3 regions of the Lysinibacillus sp. FSL M8-0216 genome follow, and region 3 is predicted to be linked to each of the others. Evidence: a T-box and tRNA genes for the amino acid it is inferred to sense, from the RefSeq annotation. Region 3 holds a T-box; the other regions hold tRNA genes.
The links. The T-box of region 3 lies ahead of ileS (isoleucine--tRNA ligase). A T-box ahead of a tRNA ligase gene usually reads a tRNA of that ligase, here a tRNA-Ile.
Positions count from the first base shown of each region.

Region 1: it encodes a tRNA-Ile, which carries the amino acid that the T-box ahead of ileS (isoleucine--tRNA ligase) is inferred to sense. The anticodon was not compared.
Region 2: it encodes a tRNA-Ile, which carries the amino acid that the T-box ahead of ileS (isoleucine--tRNA ligase) is inferred to sense. The anticodon was not compared.

Region 1 is NZ_CP152007.1:3,807,849-3,812,770, reverse strand. It holds rRNA gene MKX57_RS18980 (23S ribosomal RNA) at 1-478, shown strand, start outside; rRNA gene rrf (5S ribosomal RNA) at 665-780, shown strand; tRNA gene MKX57_RS18970 (tRNA-Val) at 791-863, shown strand; tRNA gene MKX57_RS18965 (tRNA-Thr) at 870-945, shown strand; tRNA gene MKX57_RS18960 (tRNA-Lys) at 954-1,029, shown strand; tRNA gene MKX57_RS18955 (tRNA-Leu) at 1,053-1,137, shown strand; tRNA gene MKX57_RS18950 (tRNA-Gly) at 1,174-1,248, shown strand; tRNA gene MKX57_RS18945 (tRNA-Leu) at 1,254-1,342, shown strand; tRNA gene MKX57_RS18940 (tRNA-Arg) at 1,351-1,427, shown strand; tRNA gene MKX57_RS18935 (tRNA-Pro) at 1,437-1,513, shown strand; tRNA gene MKX57_RS18930 (tRNA-Ala) at 1,531-1,606, shown strand; tRNA gene MKX57_RS18925 (tRNA-Met) at 1,633-1,706, shown strand; tRNA gene MKX57_RS18920 (tRNA-Ile) at 1,713-1,786, shown strand; tRNA gene MKX57_RS18915 (tRNA-Ser) at 1,805-1,897, shown strand; tRNA gene MKX57_RS18910 (tRNA-Met) at 1,948-2,022, shown strand; tRNA gene MKX57_RS18905 (tRNA-Asp) at 2,026-2,101, shown strand; tRNA gene MKX57_RS18900 (tRNA-Phe) at 2,155-2,230, shown strand; tRNA gene MKX57_RS18895 (tRNA-Gly) at 2,236-2,309, shown strand; tRNA gene MKX57_RS18890 (tRNA-Ile) at 2,311-2,384, shown strand; tRNA gene MKX57_RS18885 (tRNA-Asn) at 2,393-2,469, shown strand; tRNA gene MKX57_RS18880 (tRNA-Ser) at 2,481-2,571, shown strand; tRNA gene MKX57_RS18875 (tRNA-Glu) at 2,574-2,645, shown strand; gene MKX57_RS18870 (VOC family protein) at 2,713-3,129, opposite strand; gene nadA (quinolinate synthase NadA) at 3,269-4,372, opposite strand; gene nadC (carboxylating nicotinate-nucleotide diphosphorylase) at 4,359-4,922, opposite strand, start outside.
Region 2 is NZ_CP152007.1:258,987-263,908, reverse strand. It holds gene MKX57_RS01280 (nitric oxide synthase oxygenase) at 1-1,000, opposite strand, end outside; tRNA gene MKX57_RS01275 (tRNA-Glu) at 1,322-1,393, opposite strand; tRNA gene MKX57_RS01270 (tRNA-Asn) at 1,395-1,471, opposite strand; tRNA gene MKX57_RS01265 (tRNA-Ile) at 1,479-1,552, opposite strand; tRNA gene MKX57_RS01260 (tRNA-Gly) at 1,557-1,630, opposite strand; tRNA gene MKX57_RS01255 (tRNA-Phe) at 1,637-1,712, opposite strand; tRNA gene MKX57_RS01250 (tRNA-Ser) at 1,717-1,809, opposite strand; tRNA gene MKX57_RS01245 (tRNA-Ala) at 1,823-1,898, opposite strand; tRNA gene MKX57_RS01240 (tRNA-Pro) at 1,911-1,984, opposite strand; tRNA gene MKX57_RS01235 (tRNA-Arg) at 2,000-2,076, opposite strand; tRNA gene MKX57_RS01230 (tRNA-Lys) at 2,095-2,167, opposite strand; tRNA gene MKX57_RS01225 (tRNA-Gln) at 2,181-2,255, opposite strand; tRNA gene MKX57_RS01220 (tRNA-His) at 2,265-2,340, opposite strand; tRNA gene MKX57_RS01215 (tRNA-Trp) at 2,384-2,457, opposite strand; tRNA gene MKX57_RS01210 (tRNA-Tyr) at 2,462-2,545, opposite strand; tRNA gene MKX57_RS01205 (tRNA-Thr) at 2,556-2,631, opposite strand; tRNA gene MKX57_RS01200 (tRNA-Asp) at 2,645-2,717, opposite strand; tRNA gene MKX57_RS01195 (tRNA-Val) at 2,722-2,797, opposite strand; rRNA gene rrf (5S ribosomal RNA) at 2,809-2,924, opposite strand; rRNA gene MKX57_RS01185 (23S ribosomal RNA) at 2,991-4,922, opposite strand, start outside.
Region 3 is NZ_CP152007.1:2,631,735-2,636,656, forward strand. It holds gene ileS (isoleucine--tRNA ligase) at 1-1,983, opposite strand, end outside; T-box leader at 2,045-2,283, opposite strand; gene MKX57_RS12840 (DUF2785 domain-containing protein) at 2,343-3,185, opposite strand; gene MKX57_RS12845 (hypothetical protein) at 3,182-3,532, opposite strand; gene MKX57_RS12850 (Lrp/AsnC family transcriptional regulator) at 4,050-4,496, opposite strand; gene MKX57_RS12855 (DJ-1/PfpI family protein) at 4,636-4,922, shown strand, end outside.

The sequences.
Region 1 (4,922 bases), 1.2 Mb from region 3:
CTCAACGGATAAAAGCTACCCCGGGGATAACAGGCTTATCTCCCCCAAGAGTCCACATCGACGGGGAGGTTTGGCACCTCGATGTCGGCTCATCGCATCCTGGGGCTGTAGTCGGTCCCAAGGGTTGGGCTGTTCGCCCATTAAAGCGGTACGCGAGCTGGGTTCAGAACGTCGTGAGACAGTTCGGTCCCTATCCGTCGTGGGCGTAGGAAATTTGAGAGGAGCTGTCCTTAGTACGAGAGGACCGGGATGGACACACCGCTGGTGTACCAGTTGTCTTGCCAAAGGCATCGCTGGGTAGCTATGTGTGGACGGGATAAGTGCTGAAAGCATCTAAGCATGAAGCCCCCCTCAAGATGAGATTTCCCATTACGCAAGTAAGTAAGATCCCTCAAAGACGATGAGGTAGATAGGTTCGAGGTGGAAGTGTGGTGACACATGGAGCTGACGAATACTAATCGATCGAGGACTTAACCAAAATGTTTGAAACATTCAATGAACCGTTTATCCAGTTTTGAAAGAATAATTTCTTTTATGAAGGGTTTCAAGATACGAGTAGTTCGAGGAAGCAATAGAGAGAAGGAAGGAGCGTACTCAAGTACGTGACTGACTGAACGACAGAAGCTGACGAAGAAATACGATGTATATTGAAAGCCGACTATAGTCTAGTGATGATGGCAAAGAGGTCACACCCGTTCCCATACCGAACACGGAAGTTAAGCTCTTTAGCGCCGATGGTAGTTGGGGGCTTCCCCCTGTGAGAGTAGGACGTCGCTAGGCATAATACCCAGGAGGATTAGCTCAGCTGGGAGAGCATCTGCCTTACAAGCAGAGGGTCGGCGGTTCGAGCCCGTCATCCTCCATCATTTGCCGGTTTAGCTCAGCAGGTAGAGCAACTGACTTGTAATCAGTAGGTCGTGGGTTCGATTCCTATAGCCGGCACCATTTCAGACGAGCCATTAGCTCAGTTGGTAGAGCATCTGACTTTTAATCAGAGGGTCGAAGGTTCGAGTCCTTCATGGCTCACCATTTATAAGTACCAACCATATTAAGCGGGTGTGGCGGAATTGGCAGACGCACTAGACTTAGGATCTAGCGCCGCAAGGCGTGGGGGTTCGACTCCCTTCACCCGCACCATTTTTCAATATGCCAGATAAAAAAACTTATGCACATGCGGAAGTAGTTCAGTGGTAGAACACCACCTTGCCAAGGTGGGGGTCGCGAGTTCGAACCTCGTCTTCCGCTCCAAATGTGCCGGGGTGGCGGAACTGGCAGACGCACAGGACTTAAAATCCTGCGGTAGGTGACTACCGTACCGGTTCGATTCCGGTCCTCGGCACCATTTTATATGCGCCCGTAGCTCAATTGGATAGAGCGTCTGACTACGGATCAGAAGGTTATGGGTTCGACTCCTGTCGGGCGCGCCATAAGAACAACGGGAAGTAGCTCAGCTTGGTAGAGCACTTGGTTTGGGACCAAGGGGTCGCAGGTTCGAATCCTGTCTTCCCGACCATTTCCAAAAAATATTATGGGGCCTTAGCTCAGCTGGGAGAGCGCCTGCCTTGCACGCAGGAGGTCAGCGGTTCGATCCCGCTAGGCTCCACCATAGTAATTAACCAGTATAAAGATCCTGGCGGCGTAGCTCAGCTGGCTAGAGCGTACGGTTCATACCCGTAAGGTCGGGGGTTCGATCCCCTCTGCCGCCATCTTAAGGACCTTTAGCTCAGTTGGTTAGAGCAGACGGCTCATAACCGTCCGGTCGCAGGTTCGAGTCCTGCAAGGTCCATCATTTATATATTATTACGGAGGTATACCCAAGTCTGGCTGAAGGGATCGGTCTTGAAAACCGACAGGCGGGTAACACCGCGCGGGGGTTCGAATCCCTCTACCTCCTCCAGTTTTATTCATAAATGGTGCTTTAAAAACTCGAAAAGACAATAAGATTATCGCGGGGTGGAGCAGTGGTAGCTCGTCGGGCTCATAACCCGAAGGTCGTTGGTTCAAATCCGGCCCCCGCAACCAAATGGTCCCGTGGTGTAGCGGTTAACATGCCTGCCTGTCACGCAGGAGATCGCCGGTTCGATCCCGGTCGGGACCGCCATTTTTTTATAGACATGAGAAGCAAAAAGTGAGCAAGCTTAGCATGGACGAAATGGGTCAGTAGCTCAGTTGGTAGAGCATTAGATTGAAGCTCTAAGTGTCGGCGGTTCGATTCCGTCCTGACCCACCATTTATGCGGGTGTAGTTTAATGGTAAAACCTCAGCCTTCCAAGCTGATGTCGTGAGTTCGATTCTCATCACCCGCTCCAAGGGCCTATAGCTCAGCTGGTTAGAGCGCACGCCTGATAAGCGTGAGGTCGATGGTTCGAGTCCATTTAGGCCCATTATTTATTCCGAAGTAGCTCAGTTGGTAGTAGCACCTGACTGTTAATCAGGTTGTCGCAGGTTCGAGTCCTGCCTTCGGAGCCATTTTTTTGTGTGGGGAAGTACTCAAGAGGCTGAAGAGGCGCCCCTGCTAAGGGTGTAGGTCGGGTAACCGGCGCGAGGGTTCAAATCCCTCCTTCTCCGCCATTGGCCCGTTGGTCAAGTGGTTAAGACACCGCCCTTTCACGGCGGTAACACGGGTTCGAATCCCGTACGGGTCATACAAAAAACAGTAGATGCATGTGCGTCTACTGTTTTTTTATAGAAAACTAATATAAGATAAACGATTTACTCTTGATTCATTGCATGCTCATCCATATAAACTACTTCCCAAATATGCCCATCTAAATCTTGAAAACCCCAGCCATACATAAATCCATGATCCTGTGGATCACTATAAGGTTTACCCCCGGAGGCAAGTGCCTTATTTACTAGCTGATCTACTTGCTCGCGATTTTCTGCAGATAGACATAAAATTGCTTGGGCAGAAACAGTAGTATCCGGTATCTCCTTGTTACTAAATCCTTTGAAGCGATCTTCGACCATTAGTAAAGCAAAAATATTTTCGCTAATAATCATTGAGGAAGTTGTTTCATCACTGAATTGTTGATTGAACTCAAAACCTAACTCCTTAAAAAATGACGTGGATTTGTTTACATTTTTTACTGGTAAATTAATGAAAATATTTTTCGATTGAAAAGACATTTCTTATCACCTCCAAATCGACATTATCATAAAAAATAAATGAGTGTCAATTTCAGGAGGTAACCAGATACTTAATTTTATGAGCAAATAAAAAGCAGAAATATTGTTTTTTACAACATCTCTGCTTTAAAATCGTAATTTATCTTCTTGCTAACATTCTTTCCAGAGAACTAAGAGCTTCAGTGCTAGTATGGCTATCAACTTGAATACGGTTATGTGGTTGACCTTGTTCAATGCTTTCTAAGCACCATAGTAAATGGGGGAGATCAATGCGATTCATTGTTAGGCAAGGACAAAAGTTTTCATTTAAAGAGATGATCTGTTTATCTGGATGCTGCTTTATAATACGATTGACCAGATTCATTTCTGTCCCTATTGCCCATGCAGATCCACTAGGTGCTTGACTAATTGTATCGATAATGTACTTAGTTGAACCAGCATCATCAGCCGCATCTACAACTTCACGACTACATTCAGGGTGAACAATAATTTTCATGGCTGGATATTCCTTACGAACAGTCTCTGTATGTTGAACTGTAAATCCTTCATGTACAGAGCAATGACCCTTCCACAGAATAACTTGGATGTTCTCAAGAGGCTGTTTAGTTTCAAGTATATTTTTATGCGGATTCCAAACGGCCATATTCTCGAGTGGAACACCTAAGTCATAAGCAGTATTTCTGCCTAAATGTTGGTCGGGTAAAAAGAAGATACGCTGTTTTTGTGTAAATGCCCACTGAACAAGCTCTTTCGCATTAGAGGATGTTACACATGCACCACCATGTCTTCCTGTAAAGGCTTTAATAGCGGCTGTTGAATTAACATAGGTAAGTGGAATGATCGTATCACCAAAGAGCTGCTGTAAAATGGGCCATGCTTGTTCAGTTTGATAAATATCAGCCATGTCAGCCATCGAGCAACCTGCACGCATATCTGGTAAATATACATGTTGCTGTTTTGATGTTAGCATATCAGCAGTTTCAGCCATAAAATGTACCCCACAAAATACGATGTGCTCCGCCTCTTTGTTTGCTGCAGATAATTGAGCCAGCTGTAAGGAATCTCCCGTTGCATCAGCAAATTGGATAACTTCATCTTTTTGATAGTGATGACCCGGAATAAAAAGCTTAGATCCTAATTTCTTTTTGATGGATAAAATACGAGATTCCATTTCCGTTACGGATAATGCTCGATAATGCTCAGGAAGTAACGTCGTCTGCTGTAATAAACTAGTGATGGACAATGGAATAGCCTCCTTTCATTTGTACAAGGGCGCTAATGTCAAAGGCTTTGACAGAGTGGGTTAGAGAACCAAGTGAAATCCACTGTATACCAGTTTGAGCATAAGCTCTTATATTTTCAAGAGTAATGCCACCTGACGCTTCAGTCGTGATAGAAGAAGGAACAGCAGGCAGCCATGCACGTATTTCTTCAGGACTTCGATTATCAAACATTATAATATCTGCTCCAGCTAAAATGGCTTCATCTAGCTGTTTTTTTGTTTCTATTTCCACTTCAATTTTAACGGTATGACCAACTTTTTCTCTAGCAGCCTGAATGGCGTTTGTCATGCTACCAGCAAAAGCAATATGATTATCCTTTAGCATGATTGCATCAAATAGGCCATTGCGATGGTTAAAAGCACCACCGATTCGAACAGCATATTTATCAAGCATACGCAAACCAGGAATCGTTTTACGGGTATCACATATTTTTGTGTTCGTTCCTGCAATTTCCTGTACTGCTAGGTGAGCCGCCGTAGCTATTGCAGACATCCGTTGTATAAGATTTAA
Region 2 (4,922 bases), 2.4 Mb from region 3:
TTACATAAGGCTTATGGAATATATGAGTGGTCGCAGGGGAAAGTGGTGGGATTAACCATGTCCAGTTACCCGTAACTTCTCGCCCTGCTGATTCCTCAGCTTCCTCAAATAATTTAAACTGCTGAGCAGCAGTATGATGATCTACAATGCTCACACCATTCTCTTTAAAAGAATGAAGGACAGCTATATTGAGCTCCACTAATGCTCGGTCACGCCAAAGAGAAGCTTGTTTGGTTGTATCCAGATTAAATATATCCGCAATAGCTGGGAGCATATTATAACGCTCATGATCGGCTAAATTGCGTGCCCCAATTTCAGTCCCCATATACCAGCCATTAAATGGAGCTGCTTGAAAATCAATGCCAGCCATTTGAAAACGCATACTCGAAATAATAGGAACAGCATACCATTTCAATTCTAATTTCTCTACAGCTTCCGATTCCGGATGACGTATTGGAACCTCTAAAATATACTCGGTAGGAATCGTAAATAGTTGGGGAGCATGTCCATCTACCTGTATGACAAGTGGTAATACATCAAACGGCGTACGCTCGCCTTTCCAGCCCATCGATTCACATACTTTTGTAAAAATGATGGAATGTGCATCTCCAATAATGCCTTCTTCTGTTTCGTAGCCTGCATAACGAATTAGCTGATGATTCCAAATCCGTACTCTGTCAGTTGCAAACACTGTTATAGTTGGACGAATTTTCCCATGATTAGTGGCATACTCAATATGCTCTAGTAACTTTTGAAAAATGCCCTGTTCATCTAAAACTTCTCGTGCATCTACTACATGCAATGATTGCCAAAACAACCGTCCAATACATTTATTGCTATTACGCCATGCAACTCGTGCGCCAAAAACTAGCTCCTCTGTTGTAGGCTTATATTCCCCTGCACTTTTAATCTGTTGTAATCTATTTTCTAACCAAAGTTTGGATTCATTTTGTTCCAGCTGGTATTGATTTAAAAAACATTGTATCTCCTGTATATTCATATCGATTCCTCCACTTATCCTCATATTAGAGGAACGAGGCAATAAGCACCATGAAAATAGCTAGTGAAAAAACATACATATTGCATATATGAAATAGTTTGTTCAAATTTACTATAAAGCATCGTTCCAAGTAGTAATTGAATTATAGTACTCCTTTAAACGAGCCTATAAAAAGAGAGGGATTATGAGCATTTGGTAGAAGGAAATGTTTAGACCTAACATTAAAAAGCTACAAAACCTTGTCAAAGGATTTATAGCTTTGATACCTGTTTATGCAAAGATAAAAAAAGCATGTAGCACACAACTGTGCTACATGCTTGATGACCCGTACGGGATTCGAACCCGTGTTACCGCCGTGAAAGGGCGGTGTCTTAACCACTTGACCAACGGGCCGTGGCTCCGAAGGCAGGACTCGAACCTGCGACAACCTGATTAACAGTCAGGTGCTACTACCAACTGAGCTACTTCGGAATAATGATGGGCCTAAATGGACTCGAACCATCGACCTCACGCTTATCAGGCGTGCGCTCTAACCAGCTGAGCTATAGGCCCATTTTGGAGCGGGTGATGAGAATCGAACTCACGACATCAGCTTGGAAGGCTGAGGTTTTACCATTAAACTACACCCGCAAATAATGGTGGGTCAGGACGGAATCGAACCGCCGACACTTAGAGCTTCAATCTAATGCTCTACCAACTGAGCTACTGACCCGAAATGGAGGAGGTAGAGGGATTCGAACCCCCGCGCGGTGTTACCCGCCTGTCGGTTTTCAAGACCGATCCCTTCAGCCAGACTTGGGTATACCTCCAAAAATATTAAAATGGTGGAGCCTAGCGGGATCGAACCGCTGACCTCCTGCGTGCAAGGCAGGCGCTCTCCCAGCTGAGCTAAGGCCCCATTTATAGATGATCGGAATGACAGGATTCGAACCTACGACCCCTTGGTCCCAAACCAAGTGCTCTACCAAGCTGAGCTACATTCCGAAAACATGAATAAATTGGCGCGCCCGACAGGAGTCGAACCCATAACCTTCTGATCCGTAGTCAGACGCTCTATCCAATTGAGCTACGGGCGCAAAATTAATAAAAAATGATGAGCCATGAAGGACTCGAACCTTCGACCCTCTGATTAAAAGTCAGATGCTCTACCAACTGAGCTAATGGCTCGTAAAATAAAAAATGGCTGGGGTACTAGGATTCGAACCTAGGCATGACGGAATCAAAATCCGTTGCCTTACCGCTTGGCTATACCCCAATTTTAAAATGGGGCGACTGATGGGAATCGAACCCACGAATGTCGGAACCACAATCCGATGCGTTAACCACTTCGCCACAACCGCCACTATATAATAACAGCCATATATGAACGAGTACCTCAATACCTGGCAGGGGCAGTAGGAATCGAACCCACACCAAAGGTTTTGGAGACCTCTATTCTACCGTTGAACTATGCCCCTAAAATGGTGGAGGGGGACGGATTCGAACCGCCGAACCCTAAGGAGCGGATTTACAGTCCGCCGCGTTTAGCCACTTCGCTACCCCTCCAAGGGAATAATGGTGCCGGCGATAGGAGTCGAACCCACGACCTACTGATTACAAGTCAGTTGCTCTACCAACTGAGCTACACCGGCAATAAAAAAATAACGGTCCCGACCGGGATCGAACCGGCGATCTCCTGCGTGACAGGCAGGCATGTTAACCGCTACACCACGGGACCAAAATGGTGGAGGATGACGGGCTCGAACCGCCGACCCCCTGCTTGTAAGGCAGGTGCTCTCCCAACTGAGCTAATCCTCCATAAAAAATAAGCGAAGCGACGTCCTACTCTCACAGGGGGAAGCCCCCAACTACCATCGGCGCTAAAGAGCTTAACTTCCGTGTTCGGTATGGGAACGGGTGTGACCTCTTTGCCATCATCACTTCACTTATTCAATTGAAAGCTTATTCTTTCAAAACTGGATAAACGGTTCATTGAAGGTTTCAAACTTTTTTGGTTAAGTCCTCGATCGATTAGTATTCGTCAGCTCCATGTGTCACCACACTTCCACCTCGAACCTATCTACCTCATCGTCTTTGAGGGATCTTACTTACTTGCGTAATGGGAAATCTCATCTTGAGGGGGGCTTCATGCTTAGATGCTTTCAGCACTTATCCCGTCCACACATAGCTACCCAGCGATGCCTTTGGCAAGACAACTGGTACACCAGCGGTGTGTCCATCCCGGTCCTCTCGTACTAAGGACAGCTCCTCTCAAATTTCCTACGCCCACGACGGATAGGGACCGAACTGTCTCACGACGTTCTGAACCCAGCTCGCGTACCGCTTTAATGGGCGAACAGCCCAACCCTTGGGACCGACTACAGCCCCAGGATGCGATGAGCCGACATCGAGGTGCCAAACCTCCCCGTCGATGTGGACTCTTGGGGGAGATAAGCCTGTTATCCCCGGGGTAGCTTTTATCCGTTGAGCGATGGCCCTTCCATGCGGAACCACCGGATCACTAAGCCCGTCTTTCGACCCTGCTCGACTTGTAGGTCTCGCAGTCAAGCTCCCTTGTGCCTTTACACTCTACGAATGATTTCCAACCATTCTGAGGGAACCTTTGGGCGCCTCCGTTACCTTTTAGGAGGCGACCGCCCCAGTCAAACTGTCCGCCTGACACTGTCTCCTGCCCCGCTAAGGGGCATGGGTTAGAATTTCAATACAACCAGGGTAGTATCCCACCGACGCCTCCTTCGAAGCTGGCGCTCCGAGATCTCTGGCTCCTACCTATCCTGTACAAGTTGTACCAAAATTCAATATCAGGCTACAGTAAAGCTCCACGGGGTCTTTCCGTCCTGTCGCGGGTAACCTGCATCTTCACAGGTACTATAATTTCACCGAGTCTCTCGTTGAGACAGTGCCCAGATCGTTACGCCTTTCGTGCGGGTCGGAACTTACCCGACAAGGAATTTCGCTACCTTAGGACCGTTATAGTTACGGCCGCCGTTTACTGGGGCTTCAATTCGCAGCTTCGCTTGCGCTAACCACTCCTCTTAACCTTCCAGCACCGGGCAGGCGTCAGCCCCTATACGTCACCTTACGGTTTTGCAGAGACCTGTGTTTTTGCTAAACAGTCGCCTGGGCCTATTCACTGCGGCTCTCATGCGCTTGCACGCTCAAGAGCACCCCTTCTCCCGAAGTTACGGGGTCATTTTGCCGAGTTCCTTAACGAGAGTTCTCTCGCACACCTTAGGATTCTCTCCTCGACTACCTGTGTCGGTTTGCGGTACGGGCACCTCTCACCTCGATAGAGGCTTTTCTTGGCAGTGTGAAATCAGGAACTTCGTCCATACGGACTCGCCATCACAGCTCAACGTTACAGTGTGCGGATTTGCCTACACACACGCCTTACTGCTTGGACGCGCATAACCAACAGCGCGCTTACCCTATCCTACTGCGTCCCCCCATTTCTCAAACGGTGAGGAGGTGGTACAGGAATATCAACCTGTTGTCCATCGCCTACGCCTATCGGCCTCGGCTTAGGTCCCGACTAACCCTGAGCGGACGAGCCTTCCTCAGGAAACCTTAGTCATACGGTGGACGGGATTCTCACCCGTCTTTCGCTACTCATACCGGCATTCTCACTTCTAAGCGCTCCACCAGTCCTTCCGGTCTGACTTCAACGCACTTAGAACGCTCTCCTACCACTGACATCGTAGATGTCAATCCACAGCTTCGGTGAATCGTTTAGCCCCGATACATTTTCGGCGCAGCGTCACTCGACCAGTGAGCTATTACGCACTCTTTAAATGATGGCTGCTTCTAAGCCAACATCCTGGTTGTCTGTGCAACGCCACATCCTTTTCCACTTAACGATTACTTTGGGACCTTAGCTGGTGGTCTGGGCTGTTTCCCTTTTGACTACGGATCTTATCACTCG
Region 3 (4,922 bases):
CGTAAATTCATCAATGTTGGCATAGAGCTGATAAAACTGAAAGGTATTTTCCAATGTATCCACTAGCTTTGATTTAGCATCAACCACAATCTTTTTGGAAAAACGCTTTGGATTCCAAGGCGAGCTATCAACTAAAAACGCCCAACGTAATGCATCTGCTCCATATTGCTCTATTAGCTCTACAGGCTCTAAAGCATTGCCTTTACTTTTTGACATCTTTTGTCCATGTTCATCTAACACATGCCCTAATGATAACACCTGTTTATAAGCTGGCTTTCCTGTGAATAACGTCGATACCGCTAATAAGCTATAGAAAAAACCTCGAGTTTGGTCGATCCCCTCAATTACAACATCTGCTGGAAACTGATTGTGAAAAGTTTTAACATCTTCGAAAGGATAATGTTGCTGAGCAAAAGGCATTGAGCCGCTGTCAAACCATACATCAATTACCTCTGGTGTACGCGTCATATCCCCTTGACAAGTAGGACAAATACAAACAATTTCATCAATAAATGGTTTATGAAGCTCGATTTGTTGTTCGACATCTCCCTTGGCTAATTTTCTTAACGTTGCGATACTGTTGGGAGCCTCCTCATGCCCACAATCCTGACAAATCCAGACATTCAACGGTGTACCCCAATAGCGGTTACGGCTTATATTCCAATCCACTATATTTTCTAGAAAATGGCCAAATCGACCGTCCTTAATATGATTAGGATACCAAGTCACTTGCTGATTGTTTTGTAATAACTGCTCTTTTAAAGCGGTCATTTTGATAAACCAGCTGTCCGTTGCATAGTACAATAATGGAGAATCACATCGCCAGCAATGCGGGTAGCTATGCTCATATTTTTCTTTACTAAATAAGAGCTCCTTTTTCGCAAGCATTTTTATAATGTCCACATCACAATCTTTCACAAAGCGTCCGACTAGCTCTGGCACCTCTTCTGTGTAACAGCCTTTCAGATCCACTACATTGACAAAGGACAAGCCATGCTGTTGAACTGTTTTATAATCGTCCTCCCCATACGCTGGAGCAATATGCACAATCCCTGTACCGCTATTCTCAGTGACATAATCAGCCATCACGACAACATGACCTGGATGAACAGTTACATATGAAAATAATGGTTGATACGACACACCAGCAAATTCCTGCCCAGTATGCTCACTTAAAATTTCCACAGCTTCAGTGAAAACCTTTGATACCAATGATTTGGCTAGAATAAACACTTGATCCCCTTGCTTTACACGTACATATTGTAGAGATGGATTCATCGCCAATGCCACATTAGCAGGTAATGTCCATGGTGTTGTTGTCCAGCCTAAGAAGTATTCATCACGATCAGCAAGCTTAAACATGGCTGTGACAGATAAATCTTTCACATCCTTATAGCCCTGTGCTACTTCATGTGAGCTTAAGGATGTTTGACAACTCGGGCAATATGGTGAAACTCGATGCCCTTTATATAAAAGTTGTTCCTTATGAACATGGCTTAAAATATGCCACACTGATTCTATATAGTCATTACTTAATGTGAGATATGGATCATCCATATCCAGCCAATAGCCAAGCTGCTCTGTAAAGGAACGCCATTTCTGTTCGTAGGTAAAAACACTATTTTTACACGCTTGAATAAAACGCTCCACTCCATAATTCTCAATCTCCTGCTTCCCTGATATACCTAATGCCTTTTCTACACCTAGTTCTACAGGTAAACCATGTGTATCCCAGCCTGCTTTTCGTTCAACTAAATACCCTTGCATGGTTTTAAAGCGGGCCACTACATCTTTAATCGTTCTACCAAAGGCATGCCCGACATGTGGTAAACCATTTGCTGTTGGTGGTCCCTCATAAAATACAAAGGGTTGCTGTCCAGCTCGATTTGTGACGGAAGTTAAAAACGTTCCCTCTTGCTCCCACAATGCCCGTATCCGAGTTTCTCGTTCAAGCGTCGTTTCCTTCTTTTGTTCTGCTTTCATTTTATTTCCTCCTATACAATATTATTTTGTATAAAAGGCATACAAAAAACCCCGTCCCAAGGAAAGGGACGGGGTTAACCGCGAATACCACCCTAATTCTATTGACATCTTAGTCAATAGCACTCAGCAACGTACTATCATACGTGTTCTTTTTAACGGTAGACACCCGAGTTAGCTTACTATTTTCAGCCAACCTTCTCAGAGAGGATTTTCATGTAACACCTGCACACCGACTTCCACCAAATGTCGGCTCTCTGTAGAACAAAATGAAACATTACTTTTTCTCATCAACGAATTTGTATGCTTTTATTGTCACTCATCTTATCAAATTACCAATTGTCTGTCAACGGTGGACAATCTTAATTAATTTCATTTAGACAAGTGACAATGCTTTGATGTAAAGATGCATATTGAGCTTGGTGATTCGTTTGAATAAAAAAGCTCTTTAGCAATATTTTACAATTAAACCTTACAATATAAAAATTCGCTTCATCCAATTGGTCTTTTAATGTCGATAAGGTTGCTGGCATTTGCTGTATTAATTGGACGACTTCATTTTGTGCTAATCCTCGCTCCAACATCGCAAAAATGGGCACTAACAGCCTTTCATCCTCATCATGGATAAAGATATAATGAGGCTGTAAATACATGGACCATAAGGCATGTAACATATCATCATAGGCAGTTTTCTTTATTTTAGGATTTTTCACAAGTTCATCCATCGCATCTGATACATGTGCCACACTATGCGCCCATCCCTTGCCAGGTACAAAGCCCCTTACATCCATTTCAGCTTTTACATAGTTCAGTAACTTTGTTTGACCTTCCTCTATGCTGTCCTGCGATAAAAAGTTATCCTTTAAATCCCTTGCTAATATAAGCGCTACTAATAAAGTCGTAAAGGAACGAGTAAAGACCCCATCTGATTCCTCTTCCTCAATACCATTCAGTAATAAATGATCCAAACAATAATGCCATAGCTTAGTCAAGCAACGATGATCCAGCAGATTTTTTTCTAGTATCCATTCATAGAAGCTACTATAAATATAAGTATCTCTTAGTTCACTATCAGTAGAGCCGATATGGGCTAGCATAGACTGTAAAAGCTGTTCTTGATTCACTTGTTCCCATGCTGTTTGACCTTGTTTTATTGCGCTTAGCTTATCCTTTAAATCCCCTGCTATCAATATATTCTGTATCAATTGTCAGACTCCCCTTTGTTCATTATTGTTATGTTCTCACTGTAGAGCCCATCTAACTTCCAACCATCGTAAAAACGGACATATGTAAATTCCTTTTGCCAATTGTCCATGTGCACTATTACCTTGCTACGCCAAGGTAATGTGGAAGCAACTATTTTCCCCTTGCGAACCTCAGCTATATCATCTGCTACACCCAGAAGTGTGGAAGGCGCAATTGTGTGGTGCATCAAATAATCCTGACGATCTGGATTTGACTCAATCTCCGCCATTACCTGTCGATGAAAAGCAATAACCTGGTGATTTGCCTGAAATAGTGAATAGACTAGAGTACCACCGAATAGAACCATGAAGGACCCTACAATAAGTACATATTTCTTCTTCAAACCTATGTAAAAAGCCCAATTCTTTTCTTTATTGAATAAATGAATATACATTGCAATACTTAAGGGCCACAAAAATAGTAACTGCCAACATAGGACTACCCAAAACAATTCTCCAAACAAAACAAAATATCGAATGCCTAAGTAATTGAAAATCCATAATGGCATCGACCAACGCCAAGTGGATTCTTCCTGTGGCTTACTTTTCAAATAAATGAGTAGGAGTGGCAGGCTTAGGAAAAAAGCAGTCGCATTGTCCAATAGAGCAAATATCAACTCATCAAACCTTTCACTAGAAAATTATTACAACTATTGTAACTGAATCCAGCAAAGAAGAAAAGCTTGGCTACAAACAAAAAAGAGCCTGCTATTTAAAACAGACTCACTTATTGAAAATTGTTAGTCGATACTGCTTTGCCAATCGTCTCGCTATAGGGCACTTCCACTCAATCACCTTTTCAAAACAGCCGATGTCTCATGAAGCTTACATATTATCGTTAAGACCCGTAAAAGGTGTGATCACCTTTTTTTCATTTGAAGATAATACGATATTCGTGGAGGGTGTACCATAGGGCATGGTCGCATCAATAAATTGCTCTAATGTTTCTACTGAATAGGTTGCTAGTTTAACAATATAGCTAATCTCCCCTGCTACACGATAACATTCAAGAACATCCGGGTGACTATTACAAAAAGCAGATAGGCTTTTACAATCGATGGATTTAAATAAAATAATCGCCTGAATGGTACGTTCCATTTTTTTGATGTTCACTTTAGCGTGATATCCTTCAATCACACCTTGTTCCTCGAGTTTTTTGACGCGTTCAATTACAGCAGGAGAAGATAAATGAACGATAGCGGCTAATTCCTTCATTGAGATTTTGGCATTCTGCTGTAACTGCTGTAAAATTTGAGTATCAATTTGATCCACCACTAATCACCTTTCTTAATCAATTTTTTTTCATATAATTCCTGTTTTAATAAAGAGATTTATCTAAAATACATTATACAGCTTCTGTTATCGGTTGGCTTCTTTGATTACAATAAAAGCATAAAGGAGGCAGAAACAAATGAAAAAAATAATGTTACTTTTAGCAAATGGCTTTGAGGCCGTGGAAGCAAGTGTTTTTACAGATGTACTAGGTTGGAATAAATGGGAGGGTGATGGATCAACAGAGGTTGTCACTGTAGGATTACATACACAGCTTCAATGCACTTGGAATTTTAAGGTCGCTCCTGAAAAATTACTCCATGACATTGATTTAGCAGAATTTGATGCTTTGGCTATCCCAGGTGGCTTTGAGGAAGCGGACTTTTATGAGGATGCCTTTAGCGAGGAATTTCAAGCGGTTGTTCG